Regions from separate parts of the Streptomyces sp. NPDC005574 genome, predicted to be linked through region 1. Evidence: riboswitches for the same ligand, from Rfam matches in the RefSeq annotation. Region 1 holds a riboswitch; each other region holds the start of a gene.

Region 1 (4,179 bases):
TCGTCCGCCGAGCACGCTGTCGACCTCCGCGTGCAGCCGGCGCTCCGCCCGCGGGTTGCGCGCGAGCAGGTCGAAGGCCGAGGCCAGGCACAGAGCGGTGCTCTCGGCCCCGGTGAGGAGCAGCGTGACGAGGTGGTCGTGCACCTCCTGTCCGGTGATCGCGGCGACCCCGTTGTCCCCGCGTGCCGCCGCCAGCAGCGTCTCCAGCAGGTCGGGTCGTTCCTGCGGCTCCGCCGACCGTGCGGCCCGCCGTTCCCCGACGGCGTCCCCGACGATCGCGTGGACCCGGGCGACGGCGCGGCGGTAACGGCGGTTGGCGGGTGTGGGGATCCGGAACAGGGCGTCGACCGGCACGGCAGTCCGCACGAACAGGCCGCGGACGATGACGGCGAGGCAGTCCCGCAGTTCGGCGGCCGGCTCGTCGCCGAGCGAGTCGGAGAACAGGACACGGCTGATCACCCGGGTGGTCAGGGCCAGCATCTCCGCGCTGACGTCGACCTCCTGGCCCGCCTGCCACCGGCCGCACGCCGACTCGGCCTCCCGGCCCATCAGTTCGGTGTGGGCGCTCACCCCGGCCGGGCGGAAGTCGGGCCGCAGCAGCGCGCGTTGCCGCCGGTACACGTCATGCCGGCAGGTGACCAGGCCGTCGCCCATGAGCGGCCGCAGCCGGTCGTACAAGGGGCCGCCCTTGTCGAAGGTGCGCGTGTCCAGCAGGACCTGGCGGACCAGATCCGGATGGCACGCCATCCAGGCGCGCAGGGGACCAAGCCTGATCTCGACCAGATCGCCGTGGGACGGCAAAGAATTCAGAAAAGCAAGCGGTCGGCGGAACAAAGGGATGGCGTGGCCGGTGAAAGGGAATATGCCCGGCGCAGTACCCACCGTCCAGACGTGCTCTTTTTCAGGCGCGGTATCGTTCATCGAATACCATCTGCCCCAATCGACACACGAAATCGGTGGCTGATCCACCGACCTGCGTTTGTGTCATCTCCTGCCCAGTGCTGGGGCTTTCGGCTCCCCGAAGCCGCCGTACGCCGGGGCGCACGGGAGCACGCGGAAGCACTGGGTGAGCCCCCTTCGTGGCGCCCGGCATCCGCTGGGGCGGCGCTCGCCGACGAATTCACGGGAAAAGCGAAATATCCCGCGCGATCCCTTCCCTGCGCCCGGTCCTTTTCGTGCCGGATTGCCTTGACGACGGCACTGGGGTGGTGGCCAGGGCATCGTTGCGCGGTGACAGGACCGGCCTCTCCCGGGTATCGCATTCCTCGGGTTTTCAGGGCCGGTCCTGCGGCGGGTGCCTGCCGGTTTCAGGCGAGCCGTACGGCCCCGCGGACCGCCGACTCCCCGGCGAAGTACACCGACTCCTCACGGATGTACGTCCCCGGTCCCGGCGCGTGGATCATCATGCCGTCGCCGGTGTACAGACCGAGGTGGCTCAGGTTGTCGTAGAAGAAGATGAGGTCCCCGGGCTGGACGTCACCGAGCGGGATGACGGTGCCCGCGCTCGCCTGGTCGGGCGCGTTGCGCGGCAGGGCGACACCGGCCGCGCGCCAGGCGGCCTGGGTGAGACTGGCGCAGTCGTACGACTCCGGTCCGGTCGCGCCCCACACGCACGGCCTGCCGATCTGGGCGCGCGCGAACTCCAGCGCCCGTACGGCCTTTCCGCCGCTGGCCCGTTCCGCCAGAACCACCGGACCGGAGAGGGCGAGGCCGACCGGATGACCCGTGTCGAGGACCGACTGAATCTGCGCCTGGTAGGGAGCCGGCTGCTGCCAAGCCATTTCCTCGGCCACCGGGAGCGGGGAGAACGGCACCTGCGCCTGGTAGGGAGCGGGCTGCTGCCACGCCACTTCCTCGGCCACCGGAAGGGCCGGGACCGGGGCCGGGACCGGCACCTGGGTCTGCGTCTGGAAGGGAGCCGGCTGCTGCCAGGCCATTTCCTCGGCCACCGGGAGAGCCGGCGTCGTGTCGGTGACGGCGGGGAGGCCGGGGGAGGTGGGCCAGGATTCCTGGGCCGGCGGCGCGGCGATCGCCGCGACGGGCGTGCGCTGCACCATGGCGTACCGCGTCAGCAGGTCGCGGGCCTCGGCGAGCTTGCGCTGGTTCTGCTCCTTGGAGGTCCGCAGCGAGGATCGCTGGGTGTCGGCGGCCGGCGCGGCGGCCGTCTCCTGCCGGGGCCCCGGCACGGCCGGCAGCGCGGCGATCGCTCCGGTGGCCGCGGGGGGCAGGGCGGCTGTGGCGGGTCCGGCGGTCAGCTCCAGGACGGGCCGTGCGGCGGGGAGTTCCGGCACGGCGGGAGCCCGCTCGATCGCCGGCTCCGGTGCGACGGGCCGTTCGGCGGGGCGGGCCGGGGCCGCGACCTCGGGTGCCCGGTCGCGCGGCAGCACCGCGGGGACGGTCGGGCCGAGCCGGGCGCGGACGCCGTCGAACCACTGCCGGGTGACGGCGTCGAGCGACGGGTCGTCACGCCGGGGCCGGGCGGTGGGAGCCGGCTCGCCCCGGCGGCGCGCCCCCGTCGTCATGGCCCGGGTCGCGTTGTAGTTGCCGGTGGCGTTCTCGGCCTGGTCGTAGAGCGTGTTGACCCGCTGCTGGACCTCGTCGCGGCTGGGGATGTCCTCCCCCGAGAGGGGTACGGCGTCGGCGGTCTGGGAGAACAGGGCCACCGAGGTGAGCGCGGCCGTCGCGAGGGCGGAACCGCCCATGCCGGGGAGGCCGAGACCTCTGGGGCGCGATGTTCGTTCCGGCGCCATGAGAGACGTACTCCTTCCGTACTCCGCCTACCGGGTTAGCTGACGGGTTCGGGCTTCTGCTGCGGAAGGTGTGCCCTACGGCCCTGCCCCGAGAGGCGACGGACCGATTCACCCCAAGTCTTCGGTTGGGTCCCCGGCTCCGGCTGCCTCAGGGCGCACCGAACTCGGCGGAGGCCGTACGACCCGGCGGGGTCCGCCGGAGCGAGTCGAACGGTCTGGCGTCAACTTAACCAACTTGTGCGCCTTGTGTGAAGGTTGGTGCGCGGTATGTCCGATACGTAATTGTGACCTTCGTCGTACGGCGGTGTCCCGGCGCTCAGTTCGCGTCTCTCCGGCCCCGCCAGGACTCGTAGTGCTCCAGCAGGGTCTGCTCGATCGGGCGGTAGGAGACGCCCAGTTCGCGCACGCTGCGGCTGTTGTCCACCCGGAAGCGGATGCCGAGGTGCTTGCGGATGTAGTCCTGGCTCAGCCCGAACGCCGGGCCGAGCACCCGTACCGGCCAGTGCGGAAGCGCGGTGCGCGGGAGGCGGAGGTCGCGCGGGTACCGGGTCCGGATGACGCGGGACATCTCGTGGAAGGACGTCATGTGCTGCGCGGCGACGATGTAGCGTCCCCTCGCCTCCGGCCGCTCCGCCGCCGCGACGTGGGCCTCGGCGACGTCCCGCACGTCCACCGTCGTGAAGCTGAAGTCCGGTGCGCCGTAGAAGAAGTAGCCCTTGAACAACTCGTCCAACAGGAACAGGCTGCCCGATTCCGACGCCGGGGTGAGGGAAGGGCCAAGGATCAGGCCGGGGTTGACGGACACCAGGCGCCAGCGGTCCTGGGCTGCCTCCGCCTCCCACGCGGCACGCTCGGCGAGGGTCTTGGCGTAGTGGTAGGGGTTGTTCCGCACCGTGCTGGTGGTGTTGAAGTACCGCTCCGTCAACACCCCTTCGTCCATGCGCAGGACGTCTGCGTAGTCGCCGAAGATCGCGCCGACCGTGGAGGTGAGGATCAGCCGCTCGACCGTCGGTGTCCGCTCCACGGCGGCCAGCACGTTACGCGTGCCGAGCAGCGCCGGGTCCACCATGTCCCGGCGGCCGTCCTTGATCTTCTCCGGCATGAGGAACGGCGACGCCACATGGAAGACCACCCGGCTGCCGCGCACCGCCTCGTCGAAGGACCCCTCCCGCAGCAGGTCCGCCTCGAACAGGTCCAGCCGGCCGGGGAACGCCTCCCGCATCTCCCGCAGCGGCCTCACCTTGGCAGGGTCGGCGGCGTCGCGCACGGTGGCGCGGACGCGGTAGCCGCGCTCCAGCAGTCGCCGGACCAGATGACTGCCGACGAAGCCGCTGCCGCCCGTCACCACCACGGTCGTCTCCCCGCCTGCGCCCACGCTCTCACTCCCCGGTCCTGGTCGGAGGTCCGCCGGACTCCCGGCGATCCCATT
Region 2 (4,179 bases), on a different contig from region 1:
CGCCTCCCACGACGGGAAGCCCGCCCCGCGCGACGGCACGCTGCCCGAGACCCTCGGCGAGCAGCTGCGCGAGGTCGTCGAGGAGGAGGTCCCGGCGCGCGCCCTGATGGCCGCCTACCGGCTGCCGAACGACGGCACGCGCGCGTGCGACGCGGCCGACCTGGCGCTGACCGTCCTCGGCGGCGGCGAGTCCTCCCGCCTCTACAACCGGCTCGTACGGCGCGACCGTACGGCTGTGGCGGCCGGCTTCGGTCTGTTGCGGCTGGCGGGTGCGCCCTCCCTGGGCTGGCTGGACGTGAAGACCTCCGGTGACGTCGAGGTGCCGGTCATCGAGGCCGCCATCGACGAGGAGCTCGCCCGGTTCGCCGAGGAGGGGCCCACGCCCGAGGAGATGGAGCGCGCCCAGGCCCAGTTGGAGCGCGAGTGGCTGGACCGGCTCGGCACGGTCGCCGGCCGCGCCGACGAACTGTGCCGCTACGCCGTCCTGTTCGGCGACCCGCAGCTCGCCCTGACCGCCGTGCAGCGCGTGCTGGAGGTGACGGCCGAGGAGGTCCAGGAGGTCGCCAAGGCCCGGCTGCGCCCCGACAACCGGGCCGTGCTGGTCTACGAGCCCACCGAGGGCACCGATAACCAGGCTGACGAGGACGAGAACGAGGAGGCGGCCAAGTGACCGAGCTCGCCACGATGGACTTCCACCCCCAGCCGCAGGCCGGCGAGGCGCGGCCGTGGGCGTTCCCGGCCCCCGAGCGCGCGACGCTCGACAACGGCCTGACGGTCCTGCGCTGCCACCGCCCCGGCCAGCAGGTCGTCGCCGTCGAGGTGCTCCTGGACGCGCCTCTGGACGCCGAACCGGCCGGTCTCGACGGCGTCGCCACGATCATGGCCCGCGCCTTCTCGGAGGGCACCGACAAGCTCTCCGCCGAGGAGTTCGCCGCCGAGCTGGAGCGCTGCGGCGCCACTCTCGACGCGCACGCCGACCACCCCGGTGTCCGCCTGAGCCTCGAAGTGCCGGTCTCCCGCCTGCCCAAGGCACTCGACCTGCTCGCCGACGCCCTGCGGGCCCCGGCGTTCGCGGACAGCGAGGTCGAACGCCTCGTCCGCAACCGGCTCGACGAGATCCCGCACGAGCTGGCCAACCCCTCCCGTCGGGCCGCCAAGGAGCTCTCCAAGGAGCTGTTCCCGGCCACCGCGCGCATGTCGCGCCCGCGCCAGGGCACCGAGGAGACGGTCACCGCGATCGACTCCGCGGCCGTACGCGCCTTCTACGAGAAGCACGTCCGCCCCGCCACCGCGACCGCCGTGGTCGTCGGTGACCTCACCGGCATCGACCTCGACGCGCTGCTGGGCGACACGTTGGGCGCCTGGACCGGCTCGCAGGCCGAGCCCCGGCCGGTGCCGCCCGTGACCGCCGACGACGCGGGCCGGGTCGTCATCGTGGACCGTCCCGGTGCCGTCCAGACGCAGCTGCTCATCGGCCGCGTGGGTCCCGACCGGCACGACCGGGTGTGGCCCGCGCGCGTGCTGGGCACCTACTGCCTCGGCGGCACCCTCACCTCCCGCCTGGACCGCGTCCTGCGCGAGGAGAAGGGCTACACCTACGGCGTGCGGGCGTTCGGCCAGGTGCTGCGCTCCGCCCCGGACGGCACCGGTGCCGCGATGCTCGCGATCAGCGGCTCCGTCGACACGCCCAACACCGGTCCCGCTCTCCAGGACCTGTGGACCGTGCTCCGCACGCTCGCCGAGGGCGGGCTCACCGACGCCGAGCGCGATGTCGCCGTACAGAACCTGGTCGGCGTGGCGCCGTTGAAGTACGAGACCGCGGCGGCCGTCGCGGGCACGCTGGCCGACCAGGTCGAGCAGCACCTGCCCGACGACTACCAGGCGACGCTGTATCAGCAGCTCGCCGCGACCGGCACGGTGGAGGCCACGGCGGCGGTCGTGAGCGCCTTCCCGGTGGACCGTCTGGTCACGGTCCTCGTCGGTGACGCGGCCCAGATCAAGGAGCCCGTGGAGGCTCTCGGCATCGGCGAAGTCACCGTCGTCTCCGCCGAGTAGCGGACCGGCCGGCCGGCCGACGGCCGGACACGCCTACGGGGCCCTGGTGACTGAGGAGTCGTCAGGGCCGCCGTATGTCCGAATTGAGGGAGTGCACTCCTGTCTGGCCTGTGGCGTGCGCTACAAAAAGCGTGATCCGTTTGAGGATTGAAAGCAGCCGCGTCTAGCGTCATGCCGGCTGTCCGTCAGGCACCGCGCCGCATCCGCGGCACCGGGCAGTCATCGCCGAGTCCCCGTACGGCGCGAGCCAGGGGAGCCGGGGACCCACCATGTGTCCCTGGGGTGAATCGGACGCCCGCGCGCAAGCGAGGGGGTCCGTAGGAGACCTTCCTGCTCCGAACCCGTCAGCTAACCCGGTAGGCGAGAAGGAAGGAAAGGACCCACCACTTCATGGCGTTCACCCGCGCCGCCGGGAAGCACCGTCGTCCCAGCCGGATGCACCGCACCACCGTTCGCGCGGCGGGCGTCGCCGCGCTCGCCACCACCGGTGTCGTCGGCACCCTGGCCGCTCCCGCGCTCGCCGCGGAGCCCTCCGTCGAGCAGACCGGACTCACCCCGGTCATCACCATCGGTGACACGCTCGCCCAGAAGATCGACGCCCAGGCGGTCGCCCAGCAGCAGGCCGCCGAGGACACCGCGCGCAGGGAGGCCGCCGAGGCCGCCGCGCGCAAGGAGGCCGCGGCAGCCGCCGAGAGGGCCCACGAGGCCAAGCAGCGTGCCGCGCGCGAGGCGGAGCGCAAGCGTCTCAACACTTTCGTGCTGCCCGTCACCGGCTCCTACGTCTCCACCGGCTACCAGGCCAGCAGCGGCCTGTGGGCCTCCGGCAGCCACACCGGCATCGACTTCCACGCGGCGAGCGGCACGTCCGTGCACGCGGTCGGCTCGGGCACGGTCGTCGAGGCCGGCTGGGGCGGTTCCTACGGCAACAACGTCGTGATCAAGATGATTGACGGTACGTACACGCAGTACGGCCACCTGTCGTCCATCGGCGTCTCGGTGGGCCAGACGGTCACTCCCGGCCAGCAGATCGGCCTGTCCGGCGCGACCGGCAACGCCACCGGCCCGCACCTGCACTTCGAGGCCCGCACGACCGCGGAGTACGGCTCGGACATGGACCCGGTCGCCTACCTCCGGTCGCACGGCGTGAGCGTCTGACACCGGCCGCCACGCAGGCCGTACCGCCGTCAGCGGCGCGTAGCGGCCCCCGCGAGCGCTGACCGTCCCACGGCGGACGGCGGTACTTCCCGAAGCCCCGGCTCTCCAGCCGGGGCTTTCGGCGTTTCCGACCCCCCTCTGTCCAAAAAATATCCATGGATTCCGGCCCGCCGTCGGAAATTCCCGCTCATTGCAATAGAGTCACTGGACAAGCGTCAATCATCGACGTTTCACGGGGATTAAGGCGGAGGTCGGTCATGCGTATTCCGGCGCACTCGGTGTGCACGGCGATCCGGGACGACATCGTCGCCGGTGTCTACGAGCGTGGCAGCCGCCTCACCGAGGAACTGCTCGCCCGCCGCTACGGCGTCTCCCGCGTCCCCGTCCGCGAAGCCCTGCGCACCCTGGAGGCCGAGGGGTTCGTGGTGACCCGGCGGCACGCGGGCGCGTGCGTCGCGGAACCCACCGAGCAGGAGGGCGCCGACCTCCTGGAGATGCGCATGCTCCTGGAGCCGCTGGGCGCCTCACGCGCCGCGCAGCGGCGTACCGAGGCCCACCTCAAGGTGCTGCGCGGCCTGGTCAGGCTGGGCCAGGAGCGGGCCCGGCGGGGCAACAGCGAGGACCTGCGCTCCCTGGGAGGCTGGTTCCACGAGACGCTCGCCCAGGCGTCCGGCAGCCCGGCGCTGACGTCGATGCTGACCCAGCTGCGCCACAAGATCGCCTGGATGTTCGTGGTGGACGCGCCCGCCGACCCGGCGGACTCCTGGGCGGAGCACGGCGCGATCGTGGACGCCGTGGCGCGCGGCGACAGCGAGCGGGCGCGAGCGGTCACGGCACTGCACACGGAGCGCGCGACGACCGCGCACCGGCTGCGTTTCGGCGCGGGCGGCGACCGCTCCGACCGTGTGAGGAACTCGCAACCTCCCGTAAACATGTCGGGTCTGCGGCATTAACACGGGCACCGTATAC
Region 3 (4,179 bases), on a different contig from region 1:
CACGGCCACTGGCGATCCGCCTCCCCTTCGCACCTGTCGGCCCGTCATACGCGCGTACGTCCCCGGACACGGTACGGGACCGGGTACGGGGACGTACGTGCGACTGGCTGAGCCCTGCCGAGGTGGGTCAGCCGCGGAAGCGCGGGAAGGCGCTGCGGCCGGCGTACACGGCGGCGTCGTCGAGGATCTCCTCGATGCGCAGGAGCTGGTTGTACTTGGCGACGCGGTCCGAGCGGGCCGGGGCGCCGGTCTTGATCTGGCCGCAGTTCACGGCGACAGCGAGGTCGGCGATGGTGACGTCCTCGGTCTCGCCGGAGCGGTGCGACATCATGCACTTGAAGCCGTTGCGCTGGGCCATCTCGACGGCGTCCAGGGTCTCGGTCAGCGAGCCGATCTGGTTGACCTTGACGAGCAGGGCGTTCGCGGAGCCCTCCTCGATGCCGCGGGCGAGGCGCTCGGGGTTGGTGACGAAGAGGTCGTCGCCCACGATCTGGACCTTGTCGCCCAGCTTCTGGGTGATGACGTTCCAGCCGGCCCAGTCGTCCTCGTACAGCGGGTCCTCGATGGAGACGAGCGGGTACGCGGAGACGAGCTCCTCGTAGTACTCGGTCATCTCGGCGGCGGAGCGGGACTTGCCCTCGAACTCGTACTTGCCGTCCTTGTAGAACTCGGACGCGGCGACGTCGAGGGCGAGCGCGATCTGCTCGCCGGGGATGTAGCCGGCCTGCTTGACGGCCTCGATGATGAGGTCGAGCGCGGCGCGGTTGGACTCCAGGTTCGGGGCGAAGCCGCCCTCGTCGCCGAGGCCGGTGGACAGGCCCTTGGTCTTCAGCACCTTCTTGAGGGTGTGGTAGACCTCGGCGCCCCAGCGCAGCGCCTCGGAGAAGGACTCCGCGCCGATCGGGGCGATCATGAACTCCTGGATGTCCACGTTGGAGTCGGCGTGCGAGCCGCCGTTCAGGATGTTCATCATCGGGACGGGCAGCAGGTGCGCGTTCGGGCCGCCCAGGTAGCGGAACAGCGGCAGGTCGCTGGCCTCGGAGGCGGCGTGCGCGACGGCGAGGGAGACGCCGAGGATGGCGTTGGCGCCGAGCGAGCCCTTGTTGTCGGTGGCGTCCAGGTCGAACATGGCCTGGTCGATCAGGCGCTGCTCGGTGGCGTCGTAGCCGACGAGCTCCGGGCCGATCTGCTCGATGACGGCGAGGACGGCCTTCTCGACACCCTTGCCGTGGTAGCGGTTGGGGTCACCGTCGCGCAGCTCGATGGCCTCGAAGGCACCGGTGGATGCGCCGGACGGAACGGCGGCACGACCCGTGCTGCCGTCGTCGAGGCCGACCTCGACCTCGACCGTGGGGTTGCCTCGGGAGTCCAGGATTTCCCGGGCTACGACGACGTCGATGGACGGCACGAGCATCTCCTTCTTCAATGTGACGCGGGTACGGCCGGACCGGGGCCCGGCTGGTGCAGCGCCGCCGGGGCTCTGCGTGACGAGCCTAACCGCCCCGGGGGGATCGGTCGGCCTTCCGGCCACGTCGTGGACAGAACCGAGAGTAAATTGTTTCCGAACGGAACAAAGAGGGGAGCTGTGCGGGGCCCGAAAGCGGGGTGCCGGACAGCACAAAGCCCCGCCCCGGTGCGTACGGGGGAAGACGCACCGGAGCGGGGAGCCCGTGGGGACGGGGGGTGACCCTCACGGGAGCCTCAGCCTGAAGGACCCGGATGTGAGGGCGCTGTGGTTCGACTACGGGCCGGGTGTCACTTCAGGTGGAGCTGCTGGCCCGGGTAGATGAAGTCGGCGTCGTCGACGATGTCCTTGTTCAGCTGGAACAGCTTCTGCCAGCCGCCCTTGACCTTGTGCTTCTCGGCGATCGAGCTGAGCGTGTCGCCCTTGACGACCTTGTACTCGCCGTCACCCTTCTTGACCTTCTTGCCGGTCGGGGTGCTGACGGTCTTCTTGGCGGCCGGGCGCTCCGCGGAACGGGAGGCCGGCTGCTCGGTGGTCGAGCGGGTGGTGGTCGAGGAGCCGCTGGAACCACTGGAGCTGTTCGAGCCGCTGGAGCTGTTCGACGAGGTGGAGCTGTTCGACGAGGTGCCGGTGGAACCGCTGTAGCCGGCGCTCGACAGGCCCTTGCCGCAGACCGGCCAGGCGCCCTTGCCCTGGGAGGCGAGGACCTTCTCGGCGACGGCGATCTGCTGCGCCTTGGATGCCTGGTTGGCGGTGGAGGCGTACTGCGTGCCGCCGTACGCGGCCCAGGTGGAGGCGGAGAACTGCAGGCCGCCGTAGTAGCCGTTGCCGGTGTTGATGGACCAGTTGCCGCCGGACTCGCACGCGGCGACGGTGTCCCACTCGGAGGCGGTGGCGGCGGAGGCGTTGCCGGCCGCCATCAGCGGGGCGGCGATGGCCACACCGGTGACACCGGCGAGCGTGGCGACGCGGGTGGCCTTGGACGGGCGGCGGTGCTTGCCCTTGCCGGAAAACAGCATGGTTGATCCCCTCACCGACGCCTGCGAGGTGAGCTGTCGGGTTCGGGCCGGTTGAGTTGCCCGGCCACACCTCCCTGGGAGGCGTGGCTTAACCCCAAGCCGTTCCGTCAACTGCCCGGCGCGGCGCTTACCTTGGGTCCCCCGCTCCTGCCTACGGCGCTTTACGCGACGACTGTTCCCGTACGGCCGCTGGCAGGATTCGGCGTTGCGGCCGCCGGGGCTCGTGTTGACGAGCGGTCACGACCGTAGACATGTGATCCGGCGAATTTCAAAGACGATCAGGGCTTCTGAGAGTCATCCCACACTTTCACCAAAGCGGACATTCAGTCACAAGTGCGGCGCGAACTCCCGCTGCTTTTCGCCCGGTTAGACCCCGACTCGCAGGGTCTGACCGGGGGCGATGCTGCTCGGGTCGCCACCGATGGCGCCCTTGTTCGCGTCGTAGAGCGCGCGCCACCCGCCGTCGAGGTCAAGGGAGTCGGCGATGGACGCGAGGGTGTCCCCGAGGCGGACGGTGTACGAGTCGACGGGCGTGGCGTCGCCGTCGCCCGCGACGTGGCGGCCCGCCGAGGGGGCGGCGTCGGTCGCGGCGCCCTCGTCGGCGCTGCCGCCGCGGTGCTTGCCCGAACCGAGGGACCCGGTGTCGACCAGGCTCGAAGTGCCCACGCTCTGCTCGACGTTGTCCGCTTCCTCCCGCTTCGACACCTCGGGGGACGACTTGCCGGAAGTGCCCGGGTCGGCCTGACCGGAACGGGAATCGGCACTCTTGTCGGTGCCGCTGCCGGATGCGGTACCGGACTTGGCCGGGCCGCCCTTCTTGCCCGTGCCGGCCTCGGCGCTCGCCGAGGTGCCGGACGGGGTGGGCGACGCCGAGGGCGAGGAGGAGGAAGACGAAGACGCTTCCGACGAGTCGGACAAACCGGAGGAGCCGGAGGAGTCCGACGAGTCGGGCGCCGTGGTGCCCAGACCCGTGTCGATGTCGGCCGATCCGGAGTCCTTGCTGAGCCCGGCGAGCAGACCGCACGTCGGCCAGGCGGTGATGCCCTGGTCGTCGAGCATCTTCTCGGCCACGGCTATCTGCTGGGAGCGGCTCGCCTCGTCGGCGCTCGACGCGTACTCCAGACCGCCGTACTTCTCCCAGTTGTCCTGGGAGACCTGAAGGCCGCCGTAGTAGCCGTTGCCCGCGTTCTCACTCCAGGAGCCGCCGCTCTCGCATTCCGCGACCTGGTCCCAGGTGGTGCCCGCGGCCGCACTCGCCCCGGTGGCACCGAGGAGCGGGATCGCGATGGCGGAGCCGGTCACGCCGGCTGCCACGAGGAGAGCCGGAGCCTGACGGGGGCGACGGTGTCGACCGTTCCCGGAGAGCATGCGGAGACCTTTCGCAGAACGACAGTGACCGCGCGGCACCCACAGCGGGGCACCGCGCTGATCCGTGAACGTATAGGCACACGATCACTTGTCACAAGTTAATGCCGCGTAGATCACGTGAACATCACAGAGTTGAGGGCATGTCACCTTTACGCAGGTGGGAGCAGTCATCCACGGGGCGTGAACTCCACCGGCAACGTGCGCAGTCCCCGCATGATGAGCCCGCCCCGCCACCGCAAGTCGGCCGGATCCACACCCAGTTGCAGGTCCGGCAGCCGGGTGAGGAGCGTGCCGATCGCGCTCTGGCCCTCCAGCCGGGCGAGCGGG
Region 4 (4,179 bases), on a different contig from region 1:
CGGACGAGACACCGCCCTGAAGCGACTGCCGTCGGAGGGGGCGCCGGCGCGAGTGCCGTGACCGGAACTAGCCCGCCCGGTGGACCACCGCGTCGCACAGTTCGAGCAGCGCCGCCTTCGCGTCGCACTCGCGCAGCGGGGCCAGGACCGCGCGGGCCTCCTCGGCGTAGCGCACGGTGTCCCGGCGGGCCTGCTCCAGCGCGGGATGGGCGCGGAGCCCGGCCAGTGCCTCGGCGTGCCGCCCGTCGTCGGTCAGGTCGGAGTCGAGGAGCTCGCACAGGGCGAGGTCCTCGGCGAGGCCCAGCCGGGCCGCCCGCTCGCGCAGCCGCAGCACCGGCAGGGTCGGGATGCCCTCGCGCAGGTCCGTGCCCGGGGTCTTGCCCGACTCGTGGGAGTCGGAGGCGATGTCCAGCACGTCGTCCGCCAGCTGGAAGGCGACCCCGAGCCGCTCGCCGTACTGCGTGAGCACGTCGACGACCGTCTCGTCGGCGCCCGACATCATGGCGCCGAAACGGCAGGACACGGCCACCAGTGAGCCCGTCTTGCCGCCGAGGACGTCGAGGTAGTGCTCGACCGGGTCGCGCCCGTCCGTCGGACCGGCCGTCTCCAGGATCTGGCCGGTCACCAGGCGCTCGAACGCCTCCGCCTGGACCCGGACCGCCTCCGGCCCGAGGTCGGCCAGGATGTGCGAGGCCCGGGCGAACAGGAAGTCCCCGGTGAGGACGGCGACCGAGTTGCCCCAGCGGGCGTTCGCGCTGGGCACCCCGCGCCGCACGTCGGCCTCGTCCATGACGTCGTCGTGGTACAGCGTCGCCAGGTGGGTCAGCTCCACCACCACCGCGGACGGCACGATCCCCGGCGCGTGGCGGTCACCGAACTGCGCGGCGAGCATCACGAGCAGTGGCCGGAAACGTTTGCCGCCGGCGCGCACGAGGTGCTGCGCGGCCTCCGTGATGAAGGGGACCTCACTCTTGGTGGCTTCGAGCAGACCCTCCTCGACGGCCGCCATCCCGGCCTGGACATCGGCTTCCAGAGCCTGGTCCCGCACGCTCAGCCCGAACGGCCCGACGACGGTCACGAGGGGTCTCCTGTCTGCTGGTGTCCACTGGCGATCACACGGTTTGTCGATAGGTCGCTGCGCTCACTCAAGTCAGCGTATCCGGTCACCTTTCGATCACCGATAGCGCCCACGGTTCCAGGCCAGGCGGTATCGGATCACGACCGGAATGTTTTTGATCACTCCATAAGGACTGATATCTGTCGGGTTAGCTGTAAGTAGCCGCATCTGTCACCAATCGCGGCGGCCACCGGGCCGCCGGCCCGCGCGGCCGGAAACACCCTGCACCTCCTCGCCCTGCAGTATCCCCACGCCCCTCCGCACCGGGCGACCGACGAGGCCCCGCGTGTCCCCCTCGCGGGGCCGGCGCGACCGTCCTCGCCCGCCCTCTGTCGCCCACCCGGGCGTACGGGGTCGCACGCGGCGGGTCGGTGGGGTGGCGGCCCGCGCGGGGGTCCACACCGGGGCCCCTTCAATGCCGTGCCCTCGCGGGCCGGTCCCGCCCGCCGGCCCGACGACCCCGCCGAGCCAACGGTCCCGCCCGACGACCCGCCGCCCCCACGGCCGACCCAGCGCGCCGGACCCGCGCACCGCGCCCGCCGTCCACCCCGCCCGCCCGCCGGGCTCACGCCCCGAACCCGCCTGCCGCACACGCGCCGACAGCACCCACCGACGCACGCACCCCTCCGCCCACCTCCGCACCCGCCCGAAAAAACATCCCTCCCCCGCCTCCCCCTCACGCACGGAAGTGGATTTCACCGGCGGCCAATTGGCCACGAGTTGGCCCTATTGCCCGAATTGCGCCGCTTGTTCACGCCCGTGAGTTGGGTCACGCGCGCCCGGGATCACCCCCAGCCCTCCCGTCACCCTTTCCGCCTTTGCCGCAAAGCGAGTTGAGGGTTGGCATCCGCAAAGGATCAAGTACCCCATACGCCTCAGATCAAGGTCAACCGCTCGAATGGCGATTCCGGCCCTTGTTCCGGACATGTGCTCTCGCATACGTTCCCGGCCTGTCGGGTGGACGCCTAATCCTGCCGCCGCCCGAACCGACACTCATCGACACAGACACCGCACGGCAGGAGCGGGGGACCCAGGTAAGTCGCCGCACCGGATGTTCCAGGACAAACCGGTACGGCTGGGGGTGAAGTCACGTCCGTCAGGGCGTGGCCGGGCAACTCCCGCCCGAACCCGACAGCTCACCTCGCAGGCGCCGGAGAGGACACAGTCATGCCCGCTGCCGCTCAGCACCGACGTACCAGAACCGCCCGCCTCGCCCGCAAGCTCGCCGTCATCGGCACCGGAGCCGCCGTACTGGCGCTCCCCGTCATCGGAGCGAGCACCGCCTCCGCGGCGACCCCGACGGTGACCACCGCCTCCTCGCTGGGGTACGCCAACAACCTGGACGGCTGGATCCGCGCCTCGCTGACCGTCATGGCCCAGCACGGCATTCCGGGTTCGTACAACGGCATCTACCGCAACGTCATCCGCGAGTCCTCCGGCAACCCCAACGCCATCAACCTGTGGGACTCCAACGCGGCCGCGGGCATCCCCTCCAAGGGTCTGCTCCAGGTCATCGACCCGACGTTCCGGGCCTACCACGTCGCCGGCACCTCGTGGGACTCCTACGACCCGGTCGCGAACATCACCGCCGCCTGCAACTACGCGGCCGCGCGGTACGGCTCGATCGACAACGTCTTCTCGGCGTACTGAGCACTGCCTGTGAGGGTCAGGGGCACCGGCGTTGGGACGCCGGTGCCCACCGGCCCCCGGTCCGATCGGCGGATCAGACCGGCCGCCAGGCCCTCCGGGGCCCGGGGAAGAGACGTTCGAGGACGACGGCCACGCCGTCGTCCTCGTTCGACGTGGTGACCTCGTCGGCCACCGACCGCAGTTCGGGGTGCGCGTTGGCCATCGCCACCCCGCGGGCCGCCCAGTCGAACATGGGGATGTCGTTGGGCATGTCACCGAAGGCGATCGTCCGGTCCGGGCCGAGGCCCAGATACTCCGCGGCCAGCGCGAGACCGGTGGCCTTGGTGATGCCGCATGGCTGGAGTTCGACGGTGCCGGGCCCGGACATGGTGACCGTGGCCAGGGAACCGGCCACCGATCGCGCCGTCGCCGCCAACTCGTCGTCGCTCAGGTAGGGGTGGCGCAGCAGCACCTTGCTGATGGGCTCGCACCACAGGTCGTCGCGCCGCTCGACCCGGAGCGCCGGGAGGGTCGGGTGCGGCATCAGGTAGCCGGGCTCGATGAGCGTGAGGCCGTCGACGCCGTCCTGGTCGACCGCCGCGTACACCAGCCCGACCTCGGCCTCGATCTTGCCGAGGGCGGTCTCGGCCAGCTCCCGGTCCAGGGTGACGGACCACAGCAGGCGGTCCGCGCCCGCGTCGTACACCTGCGCGCCCTGTCCGCACACCGCGAGCCCCGTGCTGCCGAGGTCGTCGAGCAGGGGCCGCACCCTGGGCGCCGGGCGGCCCGTCACCACCAGATGCCGGGCGCCGGCCGACGCCGCGCGGGCGAGCGCGGCGAGCGACCGTTCGGAGAGGGTGTCGTCGCCGCGGAGCAGGGTTCCGTCCAGGTCGGTGGCGATGAGTGAATATGCGGTGGGAGCGGCCATGATCAGAGAATACGGATGGAACGCCCCGGCGACTCGACGCGAACCGGACGGCTCCTTCTTTCACATCCGTTGACCCAAGTTCCGGTTGCCTGCTGTCCGTTACTGCTCGCCGGGTGCCGGGAGTTGAGCAGTTCGGCGGTTCCGGCCCGCGGGCGGTTTCCGGCTCCGGACGCCCGCCGGGGACGGCCGGACCCGGCCTACGCGGACTCCCGGACCACCAGTTCCGTCGGCAGGATCACGCCCGCCGTGTCCTCGCCGGCGATCTGCGCGAGGAGCATCCGGACCATCTCCGCGCTGATCCGGTCGAAGGGCTGGCGCATGGTGGTGAGGGCGGGGGTGATGGCGGTGGCCGCCGGGGAGTCGTCGAAGCCTCCGACAGCGATGTCATCGGGCACCGAACAGCCCTCCTGCTGAAGGGTGTTGACGACTCCCTGGGCCATGAGGTCGGAGGCGACGAACACCGCGTCCAGGTCGGGGGCCCGCTTCAGCAGCAGCCGGGCCGCCC

The links. Region 1 has a riboswitch for cyclic di-AMP ahead of ABZT03_RS14615 (NlpC/P60 family protein). Riboswitches for the same ligand answer to the same signal wherever they lie in the genome.
Positions count from the first base shown of each region.
Region 2: it holds a riboswitch for cyclic di-AMP, as region 1 does, so the genes downstream of both, ABZT03_RS10885 (M23 family metallopeptidase) here and ABZT03_RS14615 (NlpC/P60 family protein) in region 1, are expected to answer to the same signal.
Region 3: it holds a riboswitch for cyclic di-AMP, as region 1 does, so the genes downstream of both, ABZT03_RS18440 (transglycosylase family protein) here and ABZT03_RS14615 (NlpC/P60 family protein) in region 1, are expected to answer to the same signal.
Region 4: it holds a riboswitch for cyclic di-AMP, as region 1 does, so the genes downstream of both, ABZT03_RS04635 (transglycosylase SLT domain-containing protein) here and ABZT03_RS14615 (NlpC/P60 family protein) in region 1, are expected to answer to the same signal.

Region 1 is NZ_JBEXCW010000017.1:84,421-88,599, reverse strand. It holds gene ABZT03_RS14620 (cytochrome P450) at 1-801, opposite strand, end outside; gene ABZT03_RS14615 (NlpC/P60 family protein) at 1,308-2,702, opposite strand; cyclic di-AMP (ydaO/yuaA leader) riboswitch at 2,759-2,930, opposite strand; gene ABZT03_RS14610 (NAD-dependent epimerase/dehydratase family protein) at 3,067-4,125, opposite strand.
Region 2 is NZ_JBEXCW010000011.1:127,845-132,023, forward strand. It holds gene ABZT03_RS10875 (pitrilysin family protein) at 1-670, shown strand, start outside; gene ABZT03_RS10880 (pitrilysin family protein) at 667-2,055, shown strand; cyclic di-AMP (ydaO/yuaA leader) riboswitch at 2,269-2,432, shown strand; gene ABZT03_RS10885 (M23 family metallopeptidase) at 2,446-3,210, shown strand; gene ABZT03_RS10890 (GntR family transcriptional regulator) at 3,468-4,163, shown strand.
Region 3 is NZ_JBEXCW010000025.1:19,331-23,509, forward strand. It holds gene ABZT03_RS18430 (septum formation initiator family protein) at 1-9, opposite strand, end outside; gene eno (phosphopyruvate hydratase) at 128-1,414, opposite strand; gene ABZT03_RS18440 (transglycosylase family protein) at 1,756-2,484, opposite strand; cyclic di-AMP (ydaO/yuaA leader) riboswitch at 2,488-2,653, opposite strand; gene ABZT03_RS18445 (transglycosylase family protein) at 2,851-3,852, opposite strand; gene ABZT03_RS18450 (cytochrome P450) at 4,020-4,179, opposite strand, start outside.
Region 4 is NZ_JBEXCW010000004.1:106,331-110,509, forward strand. It holds gene ABZT03_RS04630 (polyprenyl synthetase family protein) at 68-1,078, opposite strand; cyclic di-AMP (ydaO/yuaA leader) riboswitch at 2,114-2,282, shown strand; gene ABZT03_RS04635 (transglycosylase SLT domain-containing protein) at 2,285-2,767, shown strand; gene ABZT03_RS04640 (HAD family hydrolase) at 2,841-3,674, opposite strand; gene ABZT03_RS04645 (LacI family DNA-binding transcriptional regulator) at 3,872-4,179, opposite strand, start outside.